Regions from separate parts of the Escherichia sp. B1147 genome, predicted to be linked through region 1. Evidence: riboswitches for the same ligand, from Rfam matches in the RefSeq annotation. Region 1 holds a riboswitch; the other holds the start of a gene.
What was found. Region 1 has a riboswitch for cobalamin ahead of btuB (TonB-dependent vitamin B12 receptor BtuB). Riboswitches for the same ligand answer to the same signal wherever they lie in the genome.

Region 1 (15,168 bases):
TCCACCACTCGCTCAACAATAAAGTCTTCGTTTTTTTCGCCATAAGGGAAAGCGACATTATCGAAAGCATAAATGTAATGGAGATCCGGTAAGAGGCGCCGGATCTCGTCATAGACCGACAGCCCACCGACGCCGGAGTCAAACACCAGCACGGTGGGACGTGGTTCAGAAGGTGTAGCTGCCAGACAAGGTGTATTCCCGTCCTGCAGTTTGATAGCCATAGACTGTCTCGTAATCTTTGTCGAACAGGTTGGCTATTTTACCACGAACTGTCAGATGAGAGGTGACCGGATATGCAACCGCAAGATCCCATAAACTCACACCGCCCATTTTCACAGTTTGATACGGCCAGGAGGAGTAATCCTTATCATAGCGAGTGCCTAAATACTGATAAGTAATACCCCAGTCGAAGTCATACAGCTGCCAGTCGAGCTGGTATTTCACCTGCTGTTTAGCGCGGCGTAACAACGGTGCGTCAGTAATTGCGTTACGAGCATCGACATAATCGTAACTCACAGTATGCGTCAGTGGTCCGGTATCAAAATTGGCGGTCGCCTCGACACCTTTAATCCGCGCTTTCCCTTCGTTGTAATATTTCAGGATGTGGTCGTCATAATCGATTAAGTCACTAACATCGTTACGATATCCAGAAATACGCCAGTTCACTCCAGCGGTTAAGCCTTCAAACGCGCCTTCCCACTGTTTGCTTTTCTCAGGGTCCAGATCCGGATTACCGTAGAAGCCGTACAATTGCCCAAGATTAGGTGCCTTGTAGGACGTGCCATAAGAAGCGATGAAACGATAGCCTTCGATGAACTCCCATCCGACGCTGGTTTGCCAGGTTCCATGACGGCCAAACTGTGAGTTATCGTCGCTGCGTGCTGCACCTTCAAAGGTAAAATCGCCGACTTGTTGCAATCCGGTCAGATAGATACCGGTATTACGTTGATCATATCCATCGTCAACATACCCGGTACCTGGCGTCGTAGTCTGTTTCTGCCAGTCAACACCCGCACCAATATTACCGTGGCCAACGGTGACGTTGTTTGCCCACTGGACGGTGTACTGCTTCATCTCATCGAGCGTCGCGGACGAATCATAACGACCATAATGCGGATCGTAGTTGTAATCTTTGCTATGGCTATAGCTGGTAATGAGCTGTGATTTAATCAGTTCGCCGTTATAGCGCAGCCCAGCGTCCCAGCTTTGGCTATAGAGTTTACGGGTATCGAGCAACGGTGAGCCGGGAGAATAATACGCGTCATAATTGGTCCGATTATCATAGCCATAGCCACGTACAAAGCCGCTCCAGGCATCGGTAAAATTATGTTCCAGAGCACCATAAAGCGTTTTACTTAAGAAACCATCGTTATCAGGCTGCGCTTGCATTCCTGTATTGCCGTAAGCGACAACATCATAACCATGGGTATAAGCGTAATCGCCTAACAGGGTTACCCGAGTTTTATCCCCCAGTTGTTGCTGCGTAGAGACATCGTAGTTTTGATAACTATGGCTTCCCCATCCCGCTGAAATTTCCGTTCCGGGTTCATCGCGCGTCGTAATGATATTCACCACCCCGCCGATTGCATCGGAACCATAAACGGCGGATCGCGGCCCGCGGATATATTCGACACGCTGGACAAGTGCAATAGGGAATTGACTAAGATCGGCAGAACCACTCACCCCTGCCAGATTCAGGCGCACGCCATCAATTAATACCAACACATGACTGGCATTTGTGCCACGAATAAAAATAGAAGAAAGCTGACCTGAACCGCCGTTTTGAGTGATATCCACGCCAGGGAGACGGCGCAGCACATCATTGACCGAGGTCGACTGCCAGCGGTCAATATCCTGACGCGTCACAACGGTAGTTGGCGCAAGCACAGTGTTGCGCGGCTGTTCAAAACGGTTAGCAGTAACAACGAGAGTATCCGGGCTGGTATCCTGTGCCCAAGCAGAAAAGGCTGTGACAGAACACGCCGTCAGCAGCGAAGCTTTTTTAATCATTGTAAAGCATCCACAATATAAGAAGGATGCCGCAGGTTTCATCAATATTACGCGATGATGAGAACCAGATGCGACGTTGGCCGGCAGGTCTTCGGGCTTGGAGGGGTATCTGAGGATACAAAGAGATGATGACTTCCCACCGGATGGCAGTGTCTGCATTACGCAATCATCGCACCTTTCCTTACCGCTGCGCGTCAGCTCCAGATTCGCACTGGATTCCCTATTAACTCACAGGACCGGCAAGTGGATGCTACAGGTTGTAACAAGTTACTGTCCAGACATAGCTCACAAATAGGAATTCATCAAGATCTGGACATCTGATGAGCAATCCCTACAATCGCCGCGTACTTTAATTTTTCAGGATACATCATGACCCCCGAACACCTTCCAACAGAACAGTATGAAGCGCAGTTAGCCGAAAAAGTGGTACGTTTGCAAAGTATGATGGCACCGTTTTCTGACCTGGTTCCGGAAGTGTTTCGCTCGCCGGTCAGCCATTACCGGATGCGTGCGGAGTTCCGCATCTGGCACGATGGCGATGACCTGTACCACATCATTTTCGATCAGCAAACCAAAAGCCGCATCCGCGTAGATAGCTTTCCCGCCGCCAGTGAACTTATCAACCAGTTGATGACGGCGATGATTGCGGGTGTGCGCAATAATCCTGTTCTACGCCACAAGCTGTTCCAGATTGATTACCTCACCACGCTGAGTAATCAAGCGGTGATTTCCCTGCTGTACCATAAAAAGCTGGATGACGAGTGGCGTCAGCAGGCGGAAGCCCTGCGCGATGCACTACGCGCGCAGAATCTGAATGTGCATCTGATTGGTCGGGCAACGAAAACCAAAATCGAGCTGGATCAGGATTACATCGACGAACGTCTACCGGTCGCAGGAAAAGAGATGATCTACCGCCAGGTAGAAAACAGCTTCACCCAGCCGAACGCGGCGATGAATATTCAGATGCTGGAATGGGCGCTGGACGTGACCAAAGGCTCAAAAGGTGATTTGCTGGAGCTGTACTGCGGAAACGGTAATTTTTCATTAGCGCTGGCGCGCAATTTTGATCGGGTATTAGCCACCGAAATAGCCAAGCCGTCTGTTGCTGCTGCGCAATACAACATTGCCGCCAACCATATTGATAACGTACAAATTATTCGTATGGCAGCGGAAGAATTTACCCAGGCGATGAATGGCGTGCGTGAGTTTAACCGTTTACAGGGAATCGACTTAAAGAGTTATCAGTGTGAAACCATTTTTGTCGACCCGCCGCGCAGCGGTCTGGACAGTGAAACCGAGAAAATGGTGCAGGCGTATCCGCGTATTTTGTACATTTCCTGCAACCCGGAAACGCTGTGTAAGAATCTGGAAACATTAAGCCAGACGCACAAGGTTGAACGTCTGGCTCTGTTTGATCAGTTCCCCTACACGCACCATATGGAGTGCGGCGTATTACTGACGGCGAAGTAAAATCCATGCCGGATAGCATCGCTATCCGGCATGATACTTGTTACTCTGCAACTTCCTGCTTACGGTTACGCATCTTCGCGCCAATCCAGAACACCATGATGACGGACAGCACAGCCGGGAAGAAGTTAGAACCGATATCCGGATATTCTGCACGAACCACCGTGCTATACAGCAGAACGCCGAGAATAAAACAGGCAGCTGCCAGACCCGGCAATCCGACCGGCATAGTACGATTAAGATAACGTTGATGCAGGCAGTAAACCGTCAGCACCAGGGAAATAATCGGGAATACAGAAAATGGCACAATGGAGCTAAACAGCGCTGCAAAAGTACCATTAATCGATAAGCCAGCAACCAACGCCAGCAGCAGCGTACCTCTATCTTGATTTGCTTGTTTCATTACTCGTCCTTCACATTTCCCGGAATAATTGCGGTTTTCTCTTGTTCACGGCGATACCAGTAATAAGCCCCTTTCGAAATCATTCGTAGTTGCAGTACCAGTCGCTCTTCTAATTGCCGACGTTGTTCGACGCCGACATCCAAAGCCTCGGCACCCGCACTGAAGACAATCGTCACCATTGCTTCGGCTTGCGCTTCAGTAAACGCGCGAGGCATATGGTTTTCGAGTTCAAGATAGTCCGCAAGTTCCGCAATGAAGTGCTGAATTTCACGCGCAACGGCGGCACGAAATGCGGCGGAGGTGCCGGAGCGTTCCCGCAATAATAACCGGAAGGCGTTAGGATTATTACCGATGAACTCCATAAATGTGGATACCGAGGTGCGGATCACACTCCCGCCTTTAGCGATACGCTGACGCGCCTGGCGCATAAGCTGACGCAGCATCAAACCACTCTCGTCAACCATGGTCAGGCCAAGTTCGTCTACGTCGCGGAAATGCCGATAAAAAGAGGTGGGAGCGATGCCCGCTTCACGCGCCACTTCACGCAAACTCAGGCTGGCGAAGCTGCGTTCAGCACTTAATTGGCTAAATGCGGCTTCTACCAGCGAACGTCGGGTTTTTTCTTTTTGCTGCGCTCTTACGCCCATCACGATGTCTGAATCCTTGCCAAAAGTACTGCTGGCACTATACCAGAGAATGAACATTCTGGATTGCTTCAGTGCTGTGAATGAATGGCAAGACAATAAAACGTATTCACTGCAATTCTTTGGCCGGTTCTTTTACGAACAACAACGCCAGCATCGACAGCAATGTCCCCCCGCCCAGATACCACGCCGGAGCAGTCAGGCTATCCAGTAACACGATGGATTGCGTAGCGAAATATTGCGCAAAACCGCCGAAAATTGCTACGCCAATGCTATAAACCAGCGCGAAGCCTAATGCCCGGATCCGTTTCGGCAACAGTTCGGAAATCAGCAACATTACCGGTACTCCACCAAGCGTGGTAAAGCTGACCATCACGAAAACGACCGTCAGCAACATGCCTGGGCTTGGGTAATTCACCAACAACCAGAACGAAGGCCAGCTACAGAGAAGCACCATCACACGCGAGATAAAAATCAGCTTTTTACGTCCGACCGAATCACATAGCATCCCCACCAACAGCGCGCCCGCAAACGTAATCACCCCCGCCAGTAACATCGCTGCATGAGAATAGTGTTGAGGCATTGCCAGATACTTCGCCGCCCAGGTGCCGTAGTAAAAGAGGGAAATATAGGTTGCTACCGTACTACCAATAGCGAGTAAAACGCCGTTAACGATAGTCGCTTTATGTTGCAGGAGCAGAGAGAACGCGCTTTCGCTGGCAGCGGCTTTTTTATTGTGTACTGGTTCAGGCACATCATTTTCCAGGCTCAGACGCAGCCAGCAACCGATGGGCGCTAAAAGCACACCAATAAAAAATGGCACACGCCAGCCCCATTCTGCCATTACGGTTTCTGAACCTGTGGCGAACGGTAGCCATGCGCTCAGACCTAAAGCAACAACGCCACCAAATGTCGTTGCCAGCCCCTGAGTCGCCAGCGACCAGCTACTGTAAAAGCCGCGACGATTTGCCGGAGCTGACTCAACCAGCAAAGACATTGAGGCGCCGACTTCACCACCTGCCGCAACGCCCTGAATCAGACGCGCCAGCACCAGCGTCGCCGTTCCCCAATAGCCCGCCGTCGCATATGTTGGCGCAATGCCAATCATCAACGTGCCGAGGCTCATCAGGGCAATGGTGAACACCATCGCAGGCTTACGTCCGAAGCGATCGGCCCAGGCCCCGACGATAATTCCACCAAGCGGGCGCATAAAAAAACTCACGCCAAACGTTGCAAATGCCAGTAACAGCGCGACATTGTGATCAGCACTGGGTGGGAAGAAAAGCGTACTGATATAGACCACAAAAAAGTTGTAAACGCCAAAATCAAAAAATTCGAGCGCATTGCCAAACGCCGAGGCAAAAATCACCCGCTTACCGCTGGGCTTTTTCTTCACAATCACGGTTCCATTTACGATCGCCGTCATTCCATGTTCCTTGCCAGAAAGTGTTGTTGTGTGTTGTTTTATTTATTGCAGCCAGGCTTCTACCAGTGCGCCCCAGTAGCTACTTGCCGGGACCAGACTTGCATCGTTGAAGTCGTAGCCCGGGTTATGCACCATGCATGCCCCTTCCCCGACATCGCCATTACCGAACAGCAAAAAAGCGCCTTTTGGCTGGGCTTCCAACATGAAAGAGAAATCTTCACTGCCCATCAGAGGTTTAATGCCAAACTCAGCCCGAGCTTCGCCAAACGTTTTACACGCCGCCTGCCAGGCGAAGCGCGCCATCTCCTCGTCATTCACTAATACCGGTGTGCCGTTAACATGCGTCACATCAGCCGTAGCGCCAAAGCTGACAGCCTGGGCTTGCGCCAGAGCAGGAATACGGGTCAGAAGAAGTTGCCGGGTTTCGCGGCTAAGAGAGCGGACGCTGATTTTCATCTCAGCACTATCAGGAATGACGTTAGCGGCCTCACCCGCAACAATGCTGCCAACGGTTATCACTGCTGCTTCCAGCGGATCGACATTGCGCGACACAATGCTTTGTAATGCGGTGGTGATATGTGCCGTGATCAGCACCGGATCGATGGCTTTGTGAGGAATTGCGCCATGCCCACCACAACCATGAACTGTGATGTGGAACTGATCCATTGACGCCATTAGCGCCCCAGGCTGGAAGAAAAACTTGCCAACCGGTAAGCCCGGCATGTTATGCATACCGAAAATCGCATCGCAGGGGAAACGGTCAAAAAGCCCCTCTTTAACCATGATCTCGCCGCCGTTAATCATCTCTTCTGCGGGCTGGAAGATAAGACGTAACGTGCCGTTAAAACGACGAGTTTCGGCAAGATAACGCGCAGCGCCAAGTAATATCGTGGTATGACCGTCATGCCCGCATGCGTGCATTAAACCGGGATGTTTACTGGCCCAGGGCTTGCCGCTATTTTCATAAATTGGCAACGCATCCATATCAGCACGCAGACCAATACTTTTCTCTCCGTCCCCCACTATTAACGTGGCCACTATCCCCGTCGTTGCCAGCCCTTGCTCTACCTCATAGCCCCACTGGCGCAGCTTTTCCGCAACCAGAGCACTGGTTTTAAATTCTTGTAATCCCAGCTCCGGGTTTTCGTGGATTTGGTGGCGGATCTCGCGCAACTCTTCCTCAAACCCACGAATGTAGTGTTCGATCATCGGCTATTCCTTTATTCACTTATAAACAAGTTAATTAACGGGTTTTATTGATGGTGTAAATATAAATAACGAATCAATATGAAATATTTATATATTTGTTTTATAAGAATATTTAACATAGACAATAACAAAAAAGCACGCTTCGGCAAGATAAAACTATCAGCCATAAGAAAAAGCAATTAATAGCGAATTAGTGGATTAAGAAGGGGGCAGACAAAGCAAAGGCCGCTCACGATATAGCCAGATAAATGACGGGGATCAATTGGCTTACCCGCGATAAAATGTTACCATTCTGTTGCTTTTATGTATAAGAACAGGTAAGCCCTACCATGCCACATTCCTACGATTACGATGCCATAGTAATAGGTTCCGGCCCCGGCGGCGAAGGCGCTGCAATGGGTCTTGTTAAGCAAGGTGCGCGCGTCGCAGTTATCGAGCGTTATCAAAATGTTGGCGGCGGTTGCACCCATTGGGGCACCATCCCGTCAAAAGCCCTCCGCCACGCTGTTAGCCGCATTATAGAATTTAATCAAAACCCACTTTACAGCGACCATTCGCGACTGCTCCGCTCTTCTTTTGCCGATATCCTCAACCATGCCGATAACGTGATAAATCAACAAACGCGCATGCGTCAGGGGTTTTACGAACGTAATCACTGCGAAATATTGCAGGGGAATGCCCGCTTCGTTGACGAGCACACGCTGGCGCTGGACTGTCCGGACGGCACGGTTGAAACGTTAACCGCAGAAAAATTTGTCATTGCCTGCGGCTCACGCCCTTATCATCCAGCAGACGTCGATTTTACCCATCCGCGCATTTACGATAGCGATTCGATTCTTAGCATGCATCACGAACCGCGCCATGTGCTTATCTACGGCGCAGGGGTGATCGGTTGTGAATATGCGTCGATCTTCCGTGGCATGGATGTGAAAGTGGATCTGATCAATACCCGTGATCGTCTGCTGGCATTTCTGGATCAGGAGATGTCAGATTCTCTCTCCTATCACTTCTGGAACAGTGGTGTGGTGATTCGTCACAACGAAGAGTACGAGAAGATCGAAGGTTGCGATGACGGCGTGATCATGCACTTGAAGTCAGGCAAAAAGCTGAAAGCAGACTGCCTGCTCTATGCCAACGGACGCACCGGTAATACCGATTCGCTGGCGTTACAGAACATTGGGCTGGAAACTGACAGTCGCGGACAGCTTAAGGTCAACAGCATGTATCAAACCGCGCAGCCGCACGTTTACGCGGTGGGCGACGTGATTGGTTATCCAAGTCTGGCGTCGGCGGCCTACGACCAGGGGCGCATTGCCGCGCAGGCGCTGGTGAAAGGCGAAGCCACCGCGCATCTGATTGAAGATATCCCTACCGGCATCTACACCATTCCGGAAATCAGCTCGGTCGGTAAAACGGAACAGCAACTGACCGCGATGAAGGTTCCGTATGAAGTAGGCCGCGCCCAGTTTAAACATCTGGCTCGCGCACAAATCGTCGGCATGAACGTGGGTACGCTGAAAATTTTGTTCCATCGGGAAACGAAAGAGATTCTGGGGATTCATTGCTTTGGCGAGCGCGCTGCCGAAATTATTCATATCGGTCAGGCGATTATGGAACAAAAAGGTGGCGGCAACACTATTGAGTACTTCGTCAACACCACCTTTAACTACCCGACCATGGCGGAAGCCTATCGGGTAGCGGCATTAAACGGCTTAAACCGCCTGTTTTAACGCTTTATCGAAATGGCCATCCATTTTTTCGCGGATGGCCTCTGCCAGCTGCTCATAGCGGCTGCGCAATGGTGAGCCTGGGCGATAAACCAGACCAATGGTACGGCGTGGTTCCGGCTTAATGCACGGCAGATAAACCACACCATCGCGTTTGCGTTCTGGCGGTACAGCCAGCGCAGGCAGTAAAGTGATCCCGCTACCTGCGGCCACCATGTTGCGCAGCGTCTCCAGACTGGTCGCGCGGAAGTGTGTATCTTCATCCGCTCCAGCTTCAAAGCAGAAGCCCATTGCCTGATCGCGCAGACAGTGACCATCTTCCAGCATCAGCAGTTTTTCTCCTGCCAGATCGGCCATCGGCACACATTCGCGGTTAGCCCACGGGTGATCTTCATAGATTGCCAACAGCATTGGCTCATCAAACAACGGCACTTCAATGAATGCTTCGCTCTCTTTCACCAGCGCGAGGATCACGCAGTCGAGTTTGCCACTATCCAGCTGCGCCAGTAACTGGTGGGTCTGCGCTTCATGCAGATACATTTCCAGCTTCGGAAAGGTCTGGTGCAGCATCGGGATAATATGCGGCAACAGGTAAGGTCCAACCGTTGGAATCAAACCAATATGCAGCGGTCCGGACATCGTCTCCCCCTGCTGGCTTGCCATCTCTTTAAGGACTTTCACCTCGCGCAGCACGGTACGCGCCTGATCCACCAGTAGCATTCCCGCCTGGGTGAATAACACTTTACGGCTGGTCCGCTCCAGCAACATCACGCCCAGCTCATCTTCCAGCTTACGAATTTGCCCACTCAAGGTTGGCTGGCTGACGTGGCAGGAATCTGCCGCACGGCGAAAATGGCGGTGCTCGGCCAGTGCCACCAGGTACTCAAGATCACGAATATTCATTATCCATCCTCCATCGCCACGATAGTTCATGGCGATAGGTAGCATAGCAACGAACGATTATCCCTATCAAGCATTGTGACTGATAATTGCTCACAGAAACGGAGCGGCACCTCTTTTAACCCTTGAAGTCACTGCCCGTTTCGAGAGTTTCTCAACTCGAATAACTAAAGCCAACGTGAACTTTTGCGGATCTCCAGGATCCGCTTTTTTTTATTTTACAGGCCCACAGCAAGAGAGCCTGATAGTAACGGTTACTCAATGCGATCTTTGACAATAAAGAAGTAACACAGCGCACCAGTGAAGGTCACACAAGCGGCGATAACCAGCGCCAGATTAAACGAGTGCGTAGTATCCACTACCCAACCGGTTACGATCGGGGCAAAGGAAGCAAAGACAAAACTGCCAAAGTTTTGAATACCGGCGATGGAAGCCACTTTTGTTTCAGACACCATCACCTGAACCAGTCCCCATGCAGATGTTCCCGCGAAATGCACACAGAACAGCGCCATTGAGATAAACGCCACCGCTTGCGTTGGTGAGGAAGATTGCACTACCAGCAACGTGCCTAATGCCGACATCATCAAACCGCAGACAATAGCCGTTTTACGCGTCTTCGCCAGGTCGTAGCCTTTTTTAGCCAGTCGATCGACAACAATACCGTTGACCCACATTCCGACTGCCGCCGCGAGGAAAGGAATCGCCGCCACCCAACCCGTTTTCGCCAGACTAAAACCTTGCTCGGCCTGCAAATAACCGGGTAACCACGCGATGTAGAGCCAGCCTGTATAGTTGACGCCAGAGAAACCTAAAATCATCCCCCAGGTTGTCCGATGCTTAAACAGCGCCAGCCATTCACTAAATTGCAGTTGTGGTCGCGGTTTAACCGGCGCGGAGAGATACGTCCGTTCTTCCTCGGTCAGGACAAACTGCGCCCGGTTGCGGTACCACGCGTACCAACAGATCCCAACCAGAATCCCCGCCACGCCGATGATGACAAACATCGCCCGCCAGCCCCACGCCAGTTGCATCAGCACCAGAGCAGGAGGCGCAATAGCCTGACCGATAACGGTAGATGAGTTAAAAATCCCCAACGCCGTGCCGCGTTCTTTTTGGGCATACCAGTCGGTGATAGATTTCACCCCCGCAGGCATAAATGGCGCTTCGCCAATACCCAGACCAATACGCATTAAAATAAAGTGGCTAAAAGAATTAACCATTCCTGTTAATGCCTGCATTAATGACCAGAATATCAAGCCTGCGCCTAAAACTATTCGTGGGCCAAAGCGGTCTAGCAAAATACCGGAAGGAAGTTGTGAAAAACCATAAGACAGAGAAAATGCAGAAAGTAAAACGCCAAACTCGGTGGCGGATAATCCTAACTCACCACGAATAGCTTCACCTGCCACACTCAACGACGAACGGTCGAGGAAATTAACGATCCCCGCCATAAATAATAAAACCAGCGTCACTGTCTGAATACGACGGATCCGTTGCAGTTTATTACCCACAACACTACCAGGCAAATCAACGTCCATTTTTAAGCTCCTTGAGCAGATTTAATAGATTTGATTACTCAATCAATAAATTAAGCGACAGATATACGGCTTCGCTTAAATCACTACCAATTCCACAATGTGCCGTCTTCCAGTCGTGCGACAGGGAGATACGCCGGGTCATACGGATATTTCGCCGCCAGCTTCTCATCGAAAGAGATACCCAGACCCGGTTCATCACCAGGGTGCATATAACCCTCATCGAAGCGCCAGCTATGCGGGAAGACTTCAAGCATTTGTTCGGAATAGCCCATGTACTCCTGAACGCCAAAGTTTGGTACCCAGAGGTCAAAATGCAGCGCCGCCGCATGGCAAATGGGCGATAAATCAGAAGGGCCGTGCGAACCGGTGCGTACCTGATAAAGTGATGCGAAATCGGCTATCCGCCGCATTCCGGTAATGCCGCCTGCATGGGTAATCGTCGTGCGAATGTAGTCAATTAGCTGCTCTTCGATTAACTGCTTGCAGTCCCAGATACTGTTAAACACTTCACCGACCGCAATCGGCGTCACGGTATGCTGGCGAATTAAACGGAAACATTCCTGATTCTCGGCAGGCGTCGGGTCTTCCATCCAGAACAGGCGGTAATCTTCAATGCTCTTTCCAAAGCGCGCCGCTTCGATGGGGGTAAGGCGATGGTGCATGTCATGCAACAGATGTTCGTTAAAACCGAACTTATTGCGCACTGCCTCAAATAACTTCGGCGTGAAATCGAGATACTTCTCCGTCGACCACAACTGCTCTTCCGGCCACTGGCCTTTAGTTGCCGGTTCGTACGCCAGTCCTTTGCCTTTCGCCAGGCCATAGGTGGTTTGCATCCCAGGCACACCGCACTGCACACGAATCGCCTTAAAGCCCATCTGCTGGTGCTTTGCATAGTCCTCAAGGACTTCATCAATCGTGCGCCCGGTGGTATGGCAATAAACCATCACCCCCTCACGAGAAGCACCACCAAGCAGTTGATACAGCGGCATATTGGCTGCTTTAGCTTTGATATCCCACAGCGCCATATCGATAGCAGAAATAGCCGACATCGTGACGGGGCCACGTCGCCAGTAAGCGCCTTTATAAAAGAATTGCCAGATATCTTCGATTCGACTGGCATCACGGCCAATTAATTGTGGACAAAGATGATCTTTAAGATATGACGCGACCGACAATTCGCGACCATTTAGCGTGGCATCTCCCAATCCACAAAGTCCGCTTTCAGTGGTTATTTTAAGCGTAACGAAATTACGCCCGGGGCAAGTAACAAAAACGTCCGCAGCAATAATTTTCATTATTGCAATCTCCTGTGTTGTAAATAGACGCTTCAAACTTAATTTTACGTCTACTACCATACAAGAGAGAAAGAGTGATTATTCAACCGTGATCACATTAAAAACAAAAATTTCCTCCGAGGAACAAAAATATCCTCAAAAACCACCAGGATAATTGATCATTATCGTTAAAACAACACGTTAAATAATCACATAACAAATTCCATTAACCTTCAGAATGAACACAGCAGCAGAAATTAATCATATTTCATTAATTAAAATATGTATCGTTTGATGTATTTAAAAATATTTTTATGCGAGGAACGAACGTAAAAGAAGGCACAGGAATAAAAAGGAATGTGACAAATAATAGTTCTGGCTGGGCGTTAAATTTAAGGTCAACAGAATGCTGGCAAATCTCTGCCTGATGCGACGCTATCACGTCTTATCAGGCCTACAAAGTGCAACACTACGTAGGCATGATAAGCAAAGCGCATCAGGCAAACTCCCCGTTTTCAGGGGAGCGATATAAACAAGTTACCCTAACCGCGCCTTTGCAAAAGCAATCGCCTGCGCCACCTGCTGCGGTGAGACGCCGCCTTTTGCCGCACGCTTGTCGAGGCACGATTGCAGCGACAGAATCGGATAGACATCTTCGCCAATCACCTTGCTGAATTTCTGCAACTCAGCCAGCGGCAGTTCTTCCAGTGGTTTGCCCTGACGAATGGCTTCCACCACCGCTTCGCCAACAATATGGTGCGCCTCGCGGAACGGCACGCCTTTAGCCACCAGATAATCAGCCAGTTCGGTGGCGTTTGCGTAGCCCTGCTGCGCCGCTTCCTGACAACGCGGGCGTTTCACCTGAATCCCGTCCAGCACCAGCGCCGCCATATGCAGGCAGTCCAGCCAGGTATCGAGCGCGTCGAATAAGCCCTCTTTGTCTTCCTGCATATCTTTGTTGTAGGCCAGCGGTAGACCTTTAAGGGTCATCATCATGCCGGTTAACGCGCCCTGAACACGGCCGCATTTACCACGAATCAGCTCCAGCGCATCCGGATTTTTCTTCTGGGGCATTAATGATGAACCGGAAGTCACACGATCAGAAAGCTCCACAAAACCTGCTTCACCGGTGTTAAAGAAAATCAGATCTTCGGCAAAACGCGACAAATGCACCATACCGATAGCGGCGGCAGAAAGCAGCTCCAGCACGTGGTCGCGGTCAGAAACACTGTCGAGGCTATTACGCGTTGCCGAAGCAAAACCCAGCCAGCCTGCTAACTGTTCACGGTCAATTTCATAGGCCGTTCCCGCCAGCGCGCCACAGCCTAACGGGCTGACATCCAGGCGCTTAAGCGCGTCCTGCAAACGGCTTTCATCACGCGCCAGCATCTCAACGTAGGCCAGGCACCAGTGAGCGAACGTCACCGGCTGGGCGCGTTGCAGGTGGGTATAGCCCGGCATTACCGCATCCTGATTGTTTGCCGCCGTTTCCACCAGCGCCGATTGCAGCTGACGGTTAGCCGTCAGCAACTCGCTAACGGTAGCTTTGCACCACAGTTTCAGATCGGTCGCTACCTGGTCATTACGGCTACGCCCGGTATGCAGTTTTTTGCCTAACTGGCCCACTTTGTCGATCAGTTTGCCTTCCACCCAGCTATGGATATCTTCGGCGTCGCTTTCGAGGATTTGCTGTGGCCTGGCGCGAACATCTTCCAGCAGCACGTTCAGCGCCTCTTCCAGTTGCGCCTGCTCTTCTGCGGTTAACACGCCTACCGTTACCAGGGCTTTGGACCAGGCCACAGAGCCGACAATATCCTGCTCCGCCAGACGATAATCAAAGCGCAGTGAGTCGTTGAATTGTTTGAACCGTTGATCTGCTGCCTGGGTAAAACGCCCGCCCCAAAGTGCCATAACTCTGTTTCCTTATTTTGAAATTCAATGCCGGAAAGCTCTGCCTCCGGCCAACAAAACTTAAGCTAAAATCCGCGTACCCATCGGCATACCGTTAAACAGTGCCGGAAGCTGTTCCGCATGACGCCAGGAGGCGATATCTACCGGGCGGCCCAACGTGCGCGCAGCATCCAGCGCCGCGTTCACTTTCACTATCATGCCGTCGGTAATAATGCCCTGCTCAATCAGTTGTTCCGCTTTCGCGGCGGTCATTTCGGCAATACGTTGCCCTTTACCGTCGAGAATGCCGCTGACGTCGGAGAGCAAAATCAGATCCGCACCCAGCGTTGCCGCCAGCGCCGTCGCCGCCTGGTCAGCATTGACGTTCATCAGTTGCCCTTCGTCCGTTACGCCAATGGAACTAACCACCGGCAGATAACCGTTTTCCAGCAACGTATTGATAAGCTTAGGCGAACCTGGCTGCGCCAGTCCAACATGGCCTAACTCTTCATCAAGCTGGGTCACTTTGACGCTGTCGCCATCACCAAGAAACAAGCCTACGGCAGCAATCTGATGTCTCTTCGCCCACGCCAGTAAGGTTTTATTTGCCGTTCCCGCCAGCGCCCCGGTGATAATGTCTATCTGATCGGCAGGCGTCACCCGCAGGCCATTTTTCT
Region 2 (15,168 bases), on a different contig from region 1:
ACCCGGCGAACCAGCAGCAGTTTTTTCCCGACCAGGGAAGGTGATTTTTGCGTGGATACCACCGCGCCAGTGACTCGAGCCAGATGCATGGGTTACTCCTGCCTGATTAACTGAATGTTTCGGGTAATTGCCGCTTCGCGCGCGAGTGCAGTCACACAACATTTCCGCTGTAGCACCAGAATCCCCGCGCATAACTGCGCTATGTCGGCATAACTTAAAAGTCGGTCATGATGAAGGTAGATTGGTTGCCCTTGTTCATCGCACCAGGTTAGTGGTAGACGGGCGAGAGCCTGCAATTTGATGGCGTTCAGGAAATGATTCTGCAACGACAATTGAATGTGCACTCCCCAGGCTAACGCCCCGTGAATGAAGAGCGCCGCTCGATCTGACGTTTCGTTGTCCGCAAGTTGTCGTAACAGTGGTAGATCGACATATCGAATTTGTAACGACGCATACTGACGAACTATCTCGTGAACGCTTGCTTCTCGTAGTTGCGGAACAGTCAGTGCGAGTGTTTTTCCCGCTCGTTGTTTCAGGCGAAAAATGACTTCGTCAACAATATGCTGCATCAGCACGCTATTCATGGCGCTGACACCAGAGTGGCAAAAACTTCAGGATTATCAGCGCCTGCGGCGTTGGCCTCGTCGGTATCAATATGCATTTCAAGACGCATATCCGGTGCGACGCGAACAGCAACGTTATCGAATATCAGTCGTCGCTCATTACCTTCAACGGCGACCGCCACTTTATCGCCATGTGTAACGCCATAAATCAGGGCATCAAGCGGAGACATATGAATATGCCGTTGCGCGACAATAACGCCAGAAGCGATTTCCAGCTCTGCAAATGGGCTTATCAGACGAACCCCAGGAGTGCCGCTGAGATCGCCTGACATACGTAGCGGGGCTGTGATCCCTAACGTTCTGGCGTCGGTCCGGGAAATCTCCACCTGACTTGAGTTACGTAACGGCCCCAACAAGCGAACGTTGTGTAATTTGCCTTTTGGTCCCACCAGCGTAACAACTTGTTCAGCAGCGAATTGACCTGGTTGCAATAATGGTTTTTTCTCGCTGATCGGCTGTTCAGGAAAAAGGCGCACATAATCTGTTGTAGAAAGGTGAATATGACGACTGGAAACGCCCAGAGGGATAGGGCGCTTGCGCATCTCATCCAGAACCAGGCTAACAGTCTCCTGCAAAGTTTGTTTATCCATTGCTACACCTCTCACATAGCGGAGTGCAGGCAAAGAGAGCGGGGCTCACCTTTTTGCCGTTGGCACGCTGGATCAAGACACAAATTACAACTGATAACCTCTGAGGCAATTGTTGGTGCTGGCGTTTCGCTTGCTTCGACCCTCACATTCAATGCTTCTGTTGTGCGGGGCAGTATTCCTTCTCCCGGGCGGGCAATTACTTTGTGTGCGACAAGGCCATTTCGCTGTCCGGCGAAACTGGCACCCGTCGCGATCGCCGCATTAACCGAGGCGACGTCACCGGTGATTTTGATGAGCGTCCAGCCTGAACCATTGGTCTTCTCAAGGCCAACCAGCGTGATGGACGCGGCTTTTGCCATAGCGTCTGCGCAACTGATGGCGAGTGCCAGACCACTGACTTCAAGTAATCCCAGTGATTGCTTCACGCTGTGCTCCTTAGTAAATGGGTTTATGCAGATTTAGGTAGAATGGCCTCAACATCACTGTGTGGCCGTGGGATGACATGGCAGGATTTCACTTCGCCAACTGCGCTTGCCGCGGCGCTCCCTGCATCAACGGCGGCTTTTACTGCGCCAACGTCGCCGCGGACCATTACCGTAATCAGACCTGAACCAATCTTTTCATAGCCAACCAGTTGCACGTTGGCGGATTTAACCATGGCATCTGCAGCTTCAATTGCGCCAACTAACCCTTTTGTTTCAACCAGTCCTAGTGCGTTGTTCATACAGCGTCTCTCCTGTGGATTATGAGTGGCATTCCCTGAAGGGAATGCCTTTTACCAGGCGGGCAGCGTTATTGCCGATGCTACGCCGGGCATGGTTATCTTGTTGATACATCAGCGTAAACAGTGGCGCTGATGCCGGTAAGTTTTTGTAATGCACAATCAGTTTTTCCCGGTCGCAGGCTATGCCAACCAGCAGGGGGGACTGACGAGCAGCCAGCCAGGCGCTATCGATAACTTCACCTGACGGAATATGTTGAATGCGAAAGGGAATACCTTCCTCTTCAATGCCAAGAAGCACCTCATTCCATGTATTGATGCAGTCACCGATTTCTGTGACGACAATGACTGGCGCATGATCTTTACTTTCCATGAGCCGATTCCTTGTGCCAGGAAATGAGTAGCCCGGTAGCTACCGCATTGCGCGGGCCTTCACTACCACGGATATTCCCGCGCCCGGCGACCAGCCGATAATGCGCCAACGCATCGGTGACTAACTGCGGTACTTCGAAATCCAGCGAAGAACCGCCCACCAGAACGACGAACGGAATATCGCGAATGTTTCCGCCAGGACTTACCTGACGTAGCGCGCGCAGGGCATTGGTTACGAAGACGCGCTCTTTCGCACTGCGACGAACAGCACGAACTTTTTCCAGCGTTAAATCGCCGGGAATAGGCACCAGTTCGTCAGGTTTCACTACACAAACGCGGGCAAATACATGAGGGGATAGGGGAGTAGGGAAGAACTGAACGCTGCCGTCTTCATGGCGTAAGTGGAACAGGCTTTCTACTTTTGCCAACGGGTACTTTTTGATTTCTTCTGCCAGATAACGATCATTTAAGCCCAGTTCCCGGGCAATAATCATGGTCACCATGTCGCCCGCACCCGCAAGGTGAGTGGCTATCATTTCCCCTTTCTGATTGATGATGGAGGCATCGGTAGAACCTGCGCCTAAGTCCAGAATTGCCAGAGGGCGTGTGGTTCCAGGGGTAGTCAAGGCTCCCTGAATTGCGGCTTCTGCTTCAGCGCCTCCAACCTGAACATCAACATGCAGTTTTTGCTTAATTTCACTGGCGATCATCGCCATTTGCAGTCGGTCGGATTTCACCATTGAAGCGATACCCACTGCCTGTTCCAGTGAAAACTCACCAGCCAGACCACCGGTTACGCTGACGGGAACAGAGGTATCTATCGCCAGTAAATCCTGAATAAAAATTTCGTGGCTGGGTTTATTGGTCAGCTCCGCCATAGTCTGGCGAACATGTTCCAGCATACCGCCGATGTTGGTGCCTGGTTCTCCCGTCACGTTTTCCAGTTTTGAGCACTCGCCGACGGCTTTCATAATGGCGTCGGCACCTGCAGCAACATCAACTCGAATTGTGCGTCCGGCAGAAAGCAGTTCGATGTTTCCGGCGGGTATCGAACGGGCTTTAACGTCGCCAGAAGGTGTTTTCACCACTACTGCAGAACGGTTGCCGATTAGCGCTCGTGCAACAGGAACGATATTTTTAGTCTCTTCAGCATTGAGGGCGAAAACGGTGGCAATCCCATACGGGTTCGACAGGGTTTCGATAACCTTCCCGGGAACGGCGACTTCAATAGCGGCCAGCATACCGAGCGGAATACGATCGATGTACAGGACTTCATCAACAATGGGTAAAGGGATTTCCAGTCGGTTACTGACCAGCACGCCATCATCGCGTTGCAGAATAACGCCAGTCAGTTGATATCCAGCACGCACGGAGGCGTTTATCATGGTCGCGATATCGGCAAAATCAAATGCCGATGACACGACCAGAATGTACGGGGTGTTTGCCGGGCGTGTTAACAACTCTTGTGGCGTGATGGTGAGCCCCACGCCCAGTCCCACTCCGCCCGGAGTTTTCGGATTGTGACCAATCATGGTTGATTCGGTGATGATGGTTTCTGTAATGGTTTCCATCGCCACATCACCAATGACCGGAGTTGCTTCGTTGATACGAATAAGCGAAATATCGCTGACATTGATGCCGACTTTTTTCGTTGCCTGTGCGAGCGCCTCCTGAATACCATGTACGTTACGCAACGTACCTTTGATTCCAGTAGTTTCCGCAAGAGCGCTGCTCACGAATGACAATTCTCCAGACGTACTGAGCGTCGCCAGTGCCACTTCTGTGGATGAATTGCCGATATCAATGCCTGCTATATATCGCATAGTTCGTCCTTAATCATCGCCTTTCAGTTTTTTACGCTCGACATAGAGTTCTGCAGCTTCGCGGACAAATGCAGCGCAAATTTTGGCCTGATAACGACGTTCAAGATCGTCAGCAATGGCAATGAGTTCTTGCTTAGTTGAACGATAAGGGCGTAACGCATTGTAGATTTCAAGGATGCGATCGTCCGGCACAGAGGTAAGCTCGGCGGCACGTTCAAAATTCATCGCCAGGCGATCGCGACCAGCATCTCTGGCAATCGCGGCCTGAATACGCAATGTTTCAGGGGTTATGCGCATGTCCTGGGCGATGACTTTATCGCTGAGTACATTTTCCAGAGTGAAATCGTCGAGCGTTTTATTGGTCGCCGTTTTGACCCATTCTGGATGTTTATTTGCCAGTGGGTAATCAGTCACTTTGGCGCTCTGTATTGACGCGTTGGGGGCTGCAGGAACAGGAGTTACACTCTGTAGACTGTTCATGCGGTTCAACACGTCCCTGACCATCGACTCAATTGCATCGGTATTCATGAAGGTTTCCTTTGTTAAAACGTCACGCGCAGTTCTTGCGGTTTTTTGCCAGTTACCACGTACTTCGTCTCTTTGATATGCAAAATGGCTGATTTGGCCTGGTATTTAGGCCGCGCCATTTGATCGTTGAGGGTCGGAACTGGTTGTGGAGACTCACGCTTCGCATAACGCGCGGCGTTTTTGCCAATCTGGCGATAAGTTTCCAGCGTCAACAAAGGCGCTTGCGGGAAAAGTTCCAGGTTAGACAAAGGGGGAAGCCCCTGCTGGTGGATAACCGTGGTGCCTTTTGACTGAATACCAATAGCAATGCCGGAACCACTAAGGCGATCGCCTTCGACCGCCACGAATGCGACATCAGACGATTTAAAGCAGCGAATCACACGGGCTTTAATGCCTTCTTCTTCGATACCGGCAATCACTTCGCGCAAGATGTTTTTATGCGGAATGCCGATAATATTGACGGTCTGCGCCAGGCCAAATGCCGGGCCTACAGCAATAATGACTTCATCCTGCTGAGTGCCTTGTTGGGCTTCGCCTATTTCGGTCAAAAAACTCCCGGCATCCGGTGCAGAAGTGGCAGTTGCGGAGACAGGTGCGCGAAATGAAACGGACTTGTCGCTGGTTTGCATTTCTGCCAACACGTCTTCGATTACCTGACGTAGTAATTTTTCGTTAATTTCCATTTCTCACCCTTAGTCAATTTCGTTGGGGTCAAGTGCACCGGGAATATTTTTGATCTCTTCCCAGCGTTTCCCTTGTAGGCGATAACCCGTAGCCGGTCCGGCGTAATCATTGACGTCATTGACCGCAGAGAGCACTTGTCCGTCATCGACGATAATGGCTGAGGTATGGAGATAATCGCCGGTCAGTTTCGCTTTTTGCATGTTGAGCATGTCCTGGGCGACATCGGTAAACCCACCTTGCGCCAGGGCTTTCACTACTTCCAGGCTGTTACGGTTTTTATTGATAATTTCCTGGGCGAACTTAATGTCTTCTACGATGTTGCGTTCTGGCATATCTTTCGAGCCGTGGGCATAGGTCGCCGCTTCGACTTCTTCATCGGTAATAGGGGGTAAACCCATACCGGCAAAGACAGCCTGTAAAGCGCGTGCGGCTTTATTGCGGATGGCGACAACATCTTCTTCGCGCACCGGTCGCAGACCGCCATCAACCTTCAGGTCACGCTGAATGACGTTGTAATCATCGAAGTCTTCGGCATCTTCGTTTGAACCGGCAAACATGTTGTCGTAGTTCGGCACAGCGGAAAAACCGGAAGAGATAAAGTCAGTACCCGGCAGGAACTGCATCAGAAAACGCGCGGTACGGCGCATATCTGAGTGGGTAAAGGTCTGGTCATTACTGGAGGCACATTCCAGATCCAGCGATGCGCAAATTAGGTTTTCCGCCAGCACTGCACGGATGCCTGACGGCACCGCTGATGGAACACCAATGCAACTTACCGAACCATTCTGCAGCCCCTGAACACCTGCGGCTTTGGTGATGTAAATGCAACGAGCCTCGAGATAAAGCATTGATTTTCCTTCCGCGTAGCCCATCTGCACTTCAGAGCCGGAGCCGGAAGTAAAGCGCATTTTTAAGCCGCGAGAAGCATAAGACGACGCGAGAAATCCTTTTGACCACGGGGTGTCATCGCCATCGGTGAAAACGGGTTCTGTGCCGTAGACAGAAATAGTTTCGGCGTAACAGGTGTGGCCTAACATACCGAGTTTCAGTTCGGTGGCTTCTTCCAGCGAACACTGGGTCAAAACGCCCGGGCGCCCAACCTGCGAACCTACCAGCAGAGCGATGGCGTTGAACGGGGCATAGCGAGCAACAGCGACGGTGGTTTCCTGTTCGTCAAACCCGCGCCATGCCCCTTCAGCCGCGTCGGCAGCAATTTGTACCGGATTATCTTTAACGTTGGTGACGTGAGCCTGTTGTGATGGTGTCCGACGGGCGCGCATTTTTTGCATCGCCATCATCATCTCTACCACGTTCATTTGCGAAACGACTTCGACGATTTTAGCGGGCGTCATTGCTGTGGTAAGGGGAACGATATCGCTACGTTTGACATTTGGATCGCACAACATATTGGCAAGTTTGACCGAATCCATCGCGATGACTTCTTCGGCGCGCGCGAGATTGATGCCGTAGCGGGCGATAAAGTGGTCGATCAGGTCAAACTGGCTGGCGGGCTTTCCATCCAGCTCGGTGACGACGCCGTTAACAATTTTGATTGACGGTTTTGGATCGTTCGGGCTTTCCATCGCAATGAAGCCTTCTTCAATCCACTCTTTAACGAAACCGTCCTGGTTGACCGGGCGTTTGGCCAGTGCTTCAAATCTTTTCGATCTCATGAATCTGCCTCAGGGAATTCAGATGTAGGAAGGGCGATCGTTTTTCGGTGTATCGCCGAGAGTCGAAAGTACGGTTTTACCGATTTCGCGTGCGGAGATGACCGCCTGACGGACTGCGCCGGAGTCACCCGAGATAATCAGAATGACTTCATTGCTGTAGCTGGTGCCATGAGCAGGTGAGCTGTACGCCACGACATCCACATTGGCGGACTTCAGCGCGGTATCGGCCATCAGAACACCAACAGCAGCTGGAGCGCCGACAATAACGCCGCAAGCGCGCCCCAGCGGAGCGCCAAACGCTTTTTCCAGTGCATAGCTGGCACGGGCGGTATATTGCAGTTCAAGATGCCCGGCTTCGTTGGCATAGACATCACCAAAGGTCCGGTCGAGTTCTTTCAGGGCAACTTCAATACCGCGTTTCACATCGGAAACATCGTTGCCACCTAAGAGGATTAATGAGCCGTGTCCGGCACCGCCTTTGGTATCGCGAGGAAGTTCAATACTAATTACTTCAGTGTTGGTGGCTTTGACCGCTTCATCAGCAGCCATAATGTGTGGACCTGCGCCAATACGCGCACCCAGAATGCCAATGGAGCGATAGCGTTTTTCGAGTTTCATCGCGTCCAGCAGGGCGCTATCAACGTTCGCAATGACCAGACCTACAGTGTCGCCAATAGCGGTGCCAACAAATTCTGTTAACGTGCAGCTTTTTTCTGCCATAGCCGTCTCTCGTGTTTGATGAGTGGTTTCCGGGAGAACCTCATGCTCTGGCGTCGCTACGCGGGCGATGACCTGTGCCATGATTTGTTCGACCAGTTCATTGCTGCTCATGGGTTAATTCCCTTTGGTAAGATTTTTTCGACATCGGTATGTGGGCGGGGAATAACGTGTACGGCTTTCACTTCACCGACGTTACGCGCAGCGGCGGCACCTGCGTCTGTTGCCGCTTTTACCGCCCCGACATCACCACGAACGATGACGGTCACCAGCCCGGAACCTATTTTTTCGTAGCCGACCAGCAATACATTTGCCGACTTCACCATGGCGTCTGCGGCCTCTATGGCGGCAGTTAAGCCTTTGGTTTCTACCATTCCTAACGCTTCTTGTTGCATAAAGACCTCGCATGGATTTTTTGTCGATATGACTATAAAAAAAAGCGAGGAAAAAGAATGGCTGACTTAACCGGCCAATGAGAAAAATTAATAGAGAACAAATATTATAAAATTGCTTTTATAAACTATATGTTATTAATTTATTGGTTATTTTATGGGTGTTTCAATGTGAATTAATTGCGTTGGCTAGTGGGCTTAATCGAGAATAATATTTCGTTGGGTTTGGTTCGCAGAAGGGAACTGTGATATTTGTTTAAATTTTATTATATCGTGATGACAATTTTTTATTGTGAGAATTGGGCAGTAATTATTACTATCAGCACTGATTAACGCTGTGTTGCATGCTTCGGCAATGACAATAATTTGCTATGTCAGCACGATTTTTCCACGAGTCTGTCATGCATGTTAGCAATATTTTCTGCAGAGCAATTTTTATAGTTGCGCTCGATATACACAACAATCAGCAATTCTGTTGGCTGATGAAGAAATAAACTCCGCAAAGAAGGTGTCACTATGAATGATTCACTCAAGGCGCAATGCGTTGCCGAGTTTTTGGGCACCGGACTGTTCCTCTTTTTTGGCATTGGTTGTTTGTGTGCCCTCAAACTTGCCGGGGCAAGTCTGGGACTGTGGGAAATTTGTATTATTTGGGGGTTAGGTATTTCACTTGCTGTTTATCTTACGGCAGGAATTTCCGGCGCTCATCTCAACCCGGCGGTTACGATTGCTCTATGGTTGTTCGCCGCTTTTCCTGGCCGTAAAGTGCTGCCATTTTGTGTGGCGCAATTAGCGGGTGCCTTTGGTGGTGCGGTTCTGGCGTATTTTTTATATAGCAATTTGTTTACCGATTTTGAATCTACCCACAATATGGTTCGTGGTAGTACAGAAAGTTTACAACTCGCCAGTATCTTCAGTACTTACCCGGCAGCGGCAATAAATGTATGGCAGGCGGCGTTGGTCGAAGTGGTCATAACGTCTATGTTAATGGGATTGATTATGGCGTTGACCGATGACGGCAATGGCGTACCAAAGGGGCCTCTTGCCCCTTTACTGATTGGTATTCTGGTTGCTGTTATTGGTGCTTCTACTGGACCATTAACTGGTTTTGCCATGAATCCAGCGCGTGATTTTGGGCCAAAAATTTTCACCTGGCTTGCTGGGTGGGGAGAAATAGCGATGACTGGCGGACGCAATATTCCTTATTTCATTGTACCCATTATTGCTCCGGTCATTGGTGCCTGCGTTGGTGCGGCGATTTATCGCTTTCTCATTGCGCAAAATTTACCTGTCAATAGTGTTACGCCTAAAGATATCACCGAATAACGAAATAACCTGGCGGTTATAAACGTTTATTTTTTTACTGTTTGTGATCTGCTTTCCGAACTTATTAAAAAGTCTCCCGCTTCATGGAGGCTTTTGTTATTGTCTTTTGTGCTTCTCGTCAGTAAATCATCAGGGATGATGTGAAGATTAAATGTAAAACAATTGTTTTTTACAATAACAATAAATTAACTGGGAGGTTTTATCATGATTTCTGCGGCGGTACTTAATTCAGAACTCATTAATAAAATCGCGCAGGATTTTGCACAGGCGACCAGCCTTGCGGTTGTCGTGGTCAATATCCACGGTGATGAAATTTCCGAACTGTTTAACTTCACCCCGTTTTGTCAGATGATGCGGCAACATCCACAGCTTAGTACTCGTTGCCGCATGAGCGATCGTTGCGGAGGCCTGGAAGCCTCTAAATCCGATCAACCTTGTATTTACCGTTGCCACGCAGGATTAACCGATTTCTCTATTCCTTTGGTGATTGCCGAGCATTTAGTCGGCTTTGTGTTGTGTGGACAAGTCCGCCTGCGTAATGGTGATGTCGATTTGATCGATATTCTGAATGTCGATGATCGTTGGCAAGCCGATCCCGAATTACTTAATGAATTTCGCAAAGTCCCGGAGATGGATTACTCGCGAGTTATGGCCTCTGCTGATTTGTTGAAGTTGATTGTGGAAAATTGCCTCAAAAAACAACTCAATTTTGTTGTTATTAAAGAGAACAAATCTCAGTCAGATTCGGTACGCCAGACTCGTGCGCCTAATCCCCACGACAATAAAATGAAAAAAGCTTTACGCTATATTGATTCGCATTTATCGGACGATTTGCGTTTGGAAGATGTTGCCTCGCACGTTTATCTAAGTCCTTATTATTTTAGTAAATTATTTAAAAAATACCATGGGGTCGGTTTTAATGCGTGGGTAAACCAACAACGGATGGCTAGTGCTCGTGAGTTGCTGTGTCATAGTGACTGGAGCATCGCCAGCATTGCGCGTAATTTAGGTTTTTCGCAAACCAGTTATTTTTGCAAAGTTTTCCGTCAGACTTATCAGGTTACGCCGCAGGTGTATCGGCAGCAAGTGAGTGAAACTGCGGCGATGGAAACGGTATAGAGTAAATGCCCAAAAAAGAGGAAGGTTTAAATAAACTCTGGAATGAATAATTAACGTTATTTACGTGTTATGGGAAAAGTGAAATCAGCTCATAACATACGCTGACAGGTGTGGCACATTTGTGCCTGGGAAGAGGGTGGAAATCCCTCGCAGCCCCCGCTGCTGTAATGCTGACAACCCCGAAAATACCACTGATCGCGAGATTGGGAAGGCCGGGGGAGGATGATGCGAAGCCAGAAGACCAGCCTGTTAGTCAATACCAACAACTTCGGTGGGAAGTGGGTTGTCCGGAAGCGCCCGGTTGAGTACTGGCGCGTCTTTATACCCCTACCACCCTGAGAGGATCAGGGTATGGCGGCATCATTTAGTTCATTCATTGTAGTGCCGACAGGCACCTGGGCTGCACTTAAATCGCGGCAATCGTTTTTTTTGGTATATCAGCCTGACCGTCATTGCAGGAAACGAAGCGGAGGACGGGGGATATGAAAATGATAAAACCCGAATCGATAGCTCTTTTTTGCCTCTCCTCTGGCGATATTAATCTGGCGAAATATCTGGCTGAAATGTTGCCTGTTACCTGTTTTGTTGGTGAGGATTGGCAGCAAGATTTCCTGCCTTTTAACGGTGGGCCAGAACAATCATTATCAGATGCGTATAGCGATTATTCAGTGCTGTTATTGATTGCTGAAAGCGGGACACTCATACCAGAAAGGCTCCCTCAGTCTGATGGCGTGACGGTAATCTTAATAGCAGAGCACAATGCTCGTTTGCTGACTGGTCCGGCTGGTGGGGCTGTAGCGTTAATCCATTATCTGAATGAAACGTGTCAATTCAGAGAAACCGTTGCTAATGACACATTCTGTCGGTCGTTCACGCAGGGAAATCGGGCTATTTCACAATGTCTCCCTCATTCGTAATGGATTGAGAATGCTGGATTTTTATTTTTAATACGCGCAGTATTAATCGAAGAAATGTTATTACGGTCAGTAACAATGGAGCATCCATTGTTCTGGTCAATAAATACCATCATACAATTGAACCGGGAGCCCGTATGATGATTTTGGTGACGGGAGGCGCACGGAGCGGGAAGAGCCGGCACGCCGAGGCGCTTATTGGGGATACTCCACAGGTCCTGTATATCGCCACTTCGCAAATCTTTGATGATGAAATGGCGGCGCGGGTTGAACATCATCGGCAAGGCCGCCCGGCGCACTGGCACACGGTGGAACGCTGGAAAAATCTTGATGAGTTTATTAACGCAGACATTAATCCGCAGGCTGCCGTGTTGCTGGAATGCATTACAACAATGGTGACTAATCTTTTGTTTGAATGTGGCGGCGATAAAGATCCTGAAAAATGGGATTATGACGCGATGGAGCAGGCGATTAATGGTGAGATTCAGTCGTTGATTGCTGCCTGTCAACGTTGTACTGCAAAGATCGTATTAGTGACCAATGAAGTGGGAATGGGGATTGTGCCGGAGAATCGTCTGGCGCGACATTTTCGTGATATTGCCGGGCGGGTAAATCAGCAGTTGGCCGCTGCGGCAGATGAAGTATGGTTGGTGGTTTCGGGTATTGGAGTAAAAATCAAATGAGTAAATTATTTTGGGCGATGCTCTCTTTTATTACGCGTCTGCCTGTACCGCGTCGCTGGTCCCAGGGGCTGGATTTCGAGCATTATTCTCGCGGTATCATAACTTTTCCTTTAATTGGTTTATTGCTTGGCGCGATTAGCGGACTTGTCTTCATGGCGTTGCAGACATGGTTCGGCGTACCACTGGCGGCATTGTTTAGCGTGTTGGTGCTGGCGCTGATGACCGGTGGATTCCACCTGGACGGCCTCGCAGATACCTGTGATGGCGTATTTTCTGCACGTAGCCGCGATCGCATGTTGGAAATTATGCGTGATAGCCGTTTAGGTACCCACGGCGGTCTGGCGCTGATTTTTGTGGTTCTGGCAAAGATTCTGGTGTTAAGCGAGTTGGCGCTGCGTGGCGAACCGATCCTTGCATCGCTGGCGGCGGCATGTGCGGTTAGCCGTGGGACTGCCGCATTGTTGATGTATCGTCATCGTTATGCCCGGGAAGAAGGGCTTGGTAATGTGTTCATTGGCAAAATTGACGGGCGACAAACCTGTGTCACCCTCGGTTTAGCCGCTATTTTTTCTGCCGTATTATTACCAGGCATGCACGGTGTTGCTGCTATGGTGGTGACGATGGTGGCGATTTTCATCCTTGGTCAGCTTCTCAAACGTACTCTGGGCGGGCAAACCGGCGATACGCTGGGAGCAGCCATAGAGCTTGGTGAACTGGTCTTCCTGCTGGCACTGCTATAAGACTGATTACCTAAGAGACGCGACATGCAAACACTTGCCGATTTACTGAATACGATCCCTGCCATCGATCCTGCCGCGATGTCGCGTGCCCAACAGTATATTGATGGGTTACTCAAACCTGTCGGTAGTCTGGGAAGACTGGAGACGCTTGCCGTACAGTTGGCAGGAATGCCGGGGCTGAATGGTGTGCCTCATGTGGGCCAAAAAGCAGTACTGGTTATGTGTGCCGATCACGGCGTCTGGGATGAAGGTGTTGCTATTTCTCCGAAAGCGGTGACAGCCATTCAGGCTGAAAATATGACACGCGGAACAACTGGGGTGTGTGTACTGGCAGCACAAGCGGGCGCTAAAGTTCACGTGATTGATGTTGGGATTGATACCGTTGAGCCTATCCCAGGGCTAATTAACATGCGTGTCGCACGAGGTAGCGGTAATATTGCCGCGGGCCCGGCAATGAGTCGCAGTCAGGCTGAAGAGCTGCTTCTGGACGTCATACAATATACGCGCGAGTTAGCGAGAAATGGCATCACGCTGTTTGGTGTGGGTGAACTGGGGATGGCAAATACCACACCGGCAGCGGCGATAGTCAGTACGATTACTGGACACGATCCTGAAGAAGTGGTCGGTATTGGCGCAAACCTGCCGACAGATAAACTGGCTAATAAAATTGATGTTGTTCGTCGGGCAATAACATTGAATCAACCGAATCCACTGGATGGTATTGATGTGCTGGCCAAAGTGGGTGGCTTTGATTTGGTCGGAATCGCTGGCGTGATGTTAGGTGCCGCATCCTGTGGTTTACCGGTGTTGCTGGATGGATTTCTTTCTTATGCCGCTGCACTTGCCGCCTGCCAGATGTCGCCTGCAATCAACCCCTATCTCATTCCTTCCCACTTGTCGGCGGAAAAAGGGGCGCGTATTGCGCTGGCACATTTGGGACTGGAGCACTATCTCAATATGGACATGCGTTTAGGTGAGGGGAGTGGTGCAGCGCTGGCAATGCCCATCATTGAGGCTGCCTGCGCGATATACAGCAACATGGGCGAGCTTGCTGCCAGTAATATTGTTCTACCGGGGAAGACGACTTCTGAATTGAACAGTTAAAAACGAAAAGCCAGATAAAGCTATACTTATCGGATAGCTTTCGCGACTTAGGAAAGGGACATGATGCGTCGTGTAAATATTCTTTGCTCATTTGTTCTGCTTTTTGCCAGCCATAATAGCCTGGCGGTAACTTATCCACTCCCTCCAGAGGGTAGCCGTTTAGTTGGGCAGCCTCTTACGGTTACGGTTCCCGATCGCAATACCCAGCCGCTTGAAACCTTTGCTGCGCAGTACGGGCAAGGGCTGAGTAATATGCTGGAAGCGAATCCGGGAGTTGACGTTTTTTTGCCGAAGTCTGGCTCGCAACTCACCATTCCGCAGCAACTGATTTTGCCCGCCACTGTTCGTAAAGGGATTGTAGTTAACGTCGCCGAGATGCGTCTTTATTACTACCCGCCAGACAGTAATACTGTGGAAGTTTTTCCTATCGGCATCGGTCAGGCCGGGCGTGAAACGCCGCGCAATTGGGTGACAGCCGTTGAACGCAAACAAGAAGCGCCGACCTGGACGCCAACCCCTAATACTCGCCGCGAATATGCGAAACGTGGGGAGAGCCTGCCAGCATTTGTCCCCGCTGGACCCGATAATCCTATGGGGCTTTATGCCATCTATATTGGTCGGCTTTATGCCATCCATGGTACTAATGCCAATTTTGGCATTGGCTTACGGGTGAGCCAGGGCTGTATTCGTCTGCGCAAAGATGACATAAAGTATTTATTCGATAATGTTCCAGTCGGGACGCGCGTGCAAATTATCGATCAGCCGGTGAAATATACAACGGAACTGGATGGCTCAAAGTGGCTGGAAGTTCATGAACCGTTGTCGCGCAATCGGGCGGAATATGAGTCCGACAGAAAAGTGCCACTGCCGGTAACTCCTTCATTGCAGGCGTTTATCAACGGACAAGAAGTTGATGTAAATCGCGCAAACGCAGCCTTGCAGCGTCGTTCAGGAATGCCAGTGCAAGTTAATTCTGGGGCGAGGCAGATGTTTTAAAATAGTTGTTACGTAGAAAGCAAAAAACCTGCTCGAAAGCAGGCTTTTTTGAATCTGGCTCTTCTGGTTGGATGCGGCTCAAATGAAAATACAAACAGATTACTCAGACAGTATTTTCCAAAAGGAACTGACTTATCAGTTCACAGCCAACAAAGACTAAACA

Region 2: another riboswitch for cobalamin. It lies ahead of A9180_RS14520 (hypothetical protein); the one in region 1 lies ahead of btuB (TonB-dependent vitamin B12 receptor BtuB).

Annotation. Positions count from the first base shown of each region.
Region 1 is NZ_LFHY01000020.1:94,908-110,075, reverse strand. It holds gene murI (glutamate racemase) at 1-221, opposite strand, end outside; gene btuB (TonB-dependent vitamin B12 receptor BtuB) at 166-2,010, opposite strand; cobalamin riboswitch at 2,075-2,266, opposite strand; gene trmA (tRNA (uridine(54)-C5)-methyltransferase TrmA) at 2,380-3,480, shown strand; gene A9180_RS20365 (YijD family membrane protein) at 3,521-3,880, opposite strand; gene fabR (HTH-type transcriptional repressor FabR) at 3,880-4,530, opposite strand; gene A9180_RS20355 (citrate-proton symporter) at 4,634-5,950, opposite strand; gene A9180_RS20350 (M20 aminoacylase family protein) at 5,993-7,159, opposite strand; gene sthA (Si-specific NAD(P)(+) transhydrogenase) at 7,489-8,889, shown strand; gene oxyR (DNA-binding transcriptional regulator OxyR) at 8,872-9,789, opposite strand; gene A9180_RS20335 (MFS transporter) at 10,041-11,324, opposite strand; gene manD (D-mannonate dehydratase ManD) at 11,408-12,622, opposite strand; gene argH (argininosuccinate lyase) at 13,139-14,512, opposite strand; gene argB (acetylglutamate kinase) at 14,573-15,168, opposite strand, start outside.
Region 2 is NZ_LFHY01000014.1:28,472-43,639, reverse strand. It holds gene A9180_RS14590 (EutN/CcmL family microcompartment protein) at 1-89, opposite strand, end outside; gene pduM (microcompartment protein PduM) at 93-584, opposite strand; gene A9180_RS14580 (phosphate propanoyltransferase) at 581-1,213, opposite strand; gene A9180_RS14575 (BMC domain-containing protein) at 1,225-1,638, opposite strand; gene pduJ (propanediol utilization microcompartment protein PduJ) at 1,662-1,937, opposite strand; gene A9180_RS14565 (glycerol dehydratase reactivase beta/small subunit family protein) at 1,957-2,307, opposite strand; gene A9180_RS14560 (diol dehydratase reactivase subunit alpha) at 2,297-4,129, opposite strand; gene pduE (propanediol dehydratase small subunit PduE) at 4,139-4,657, opposite strand; gene A9180_RS14550 (propanediol/glycerol family dehydratase medium subunit) at 4,672-5,340, opposite strand; gene pduC (propanediol dehydratase large subunit PduC) at 5,350-7,014, opposite strand; gene pduB (propanediol utilization microcompartment protein PduB) at 7,033-7,845, opposite strand; gene pduA (propanediol utilization microcompartment protein PduA) at 7,842-8,126, opposite strand; gene pduF (propanediol diffusion facilitator PduF) at 8,640-9,449, shown strand; gene pocR (transcriptional regulator PocR) at 9,654-10,568, shown strand; cobalamin riboswitch at 10,658-10,833, shown strand; gene A9180_RS14520 (hypothetical protein) at 11,051-11,485, shown strand; gene cobU (bifunctional adenosylcobinamide kinase/adenosylcobinamide-phosphate guanylyltransferase) at 11,620-12,165, shown strand; gene cobS (adenosylcobinamide-GDP ribazoletransferase) at 12,162-12,905, shown strand; gene cobT (nicotinate-nucleotide--dimethylbenzimidazole phosphoribosyltransferase) at 12,930-14,009, shown strand; gene ldtA (L,D-transpeptidase) at 14,070-15,005, shown strand; partial or broken gene A9180_RS23230 (transposase) at 15,081-15,168, shown strand, end outside.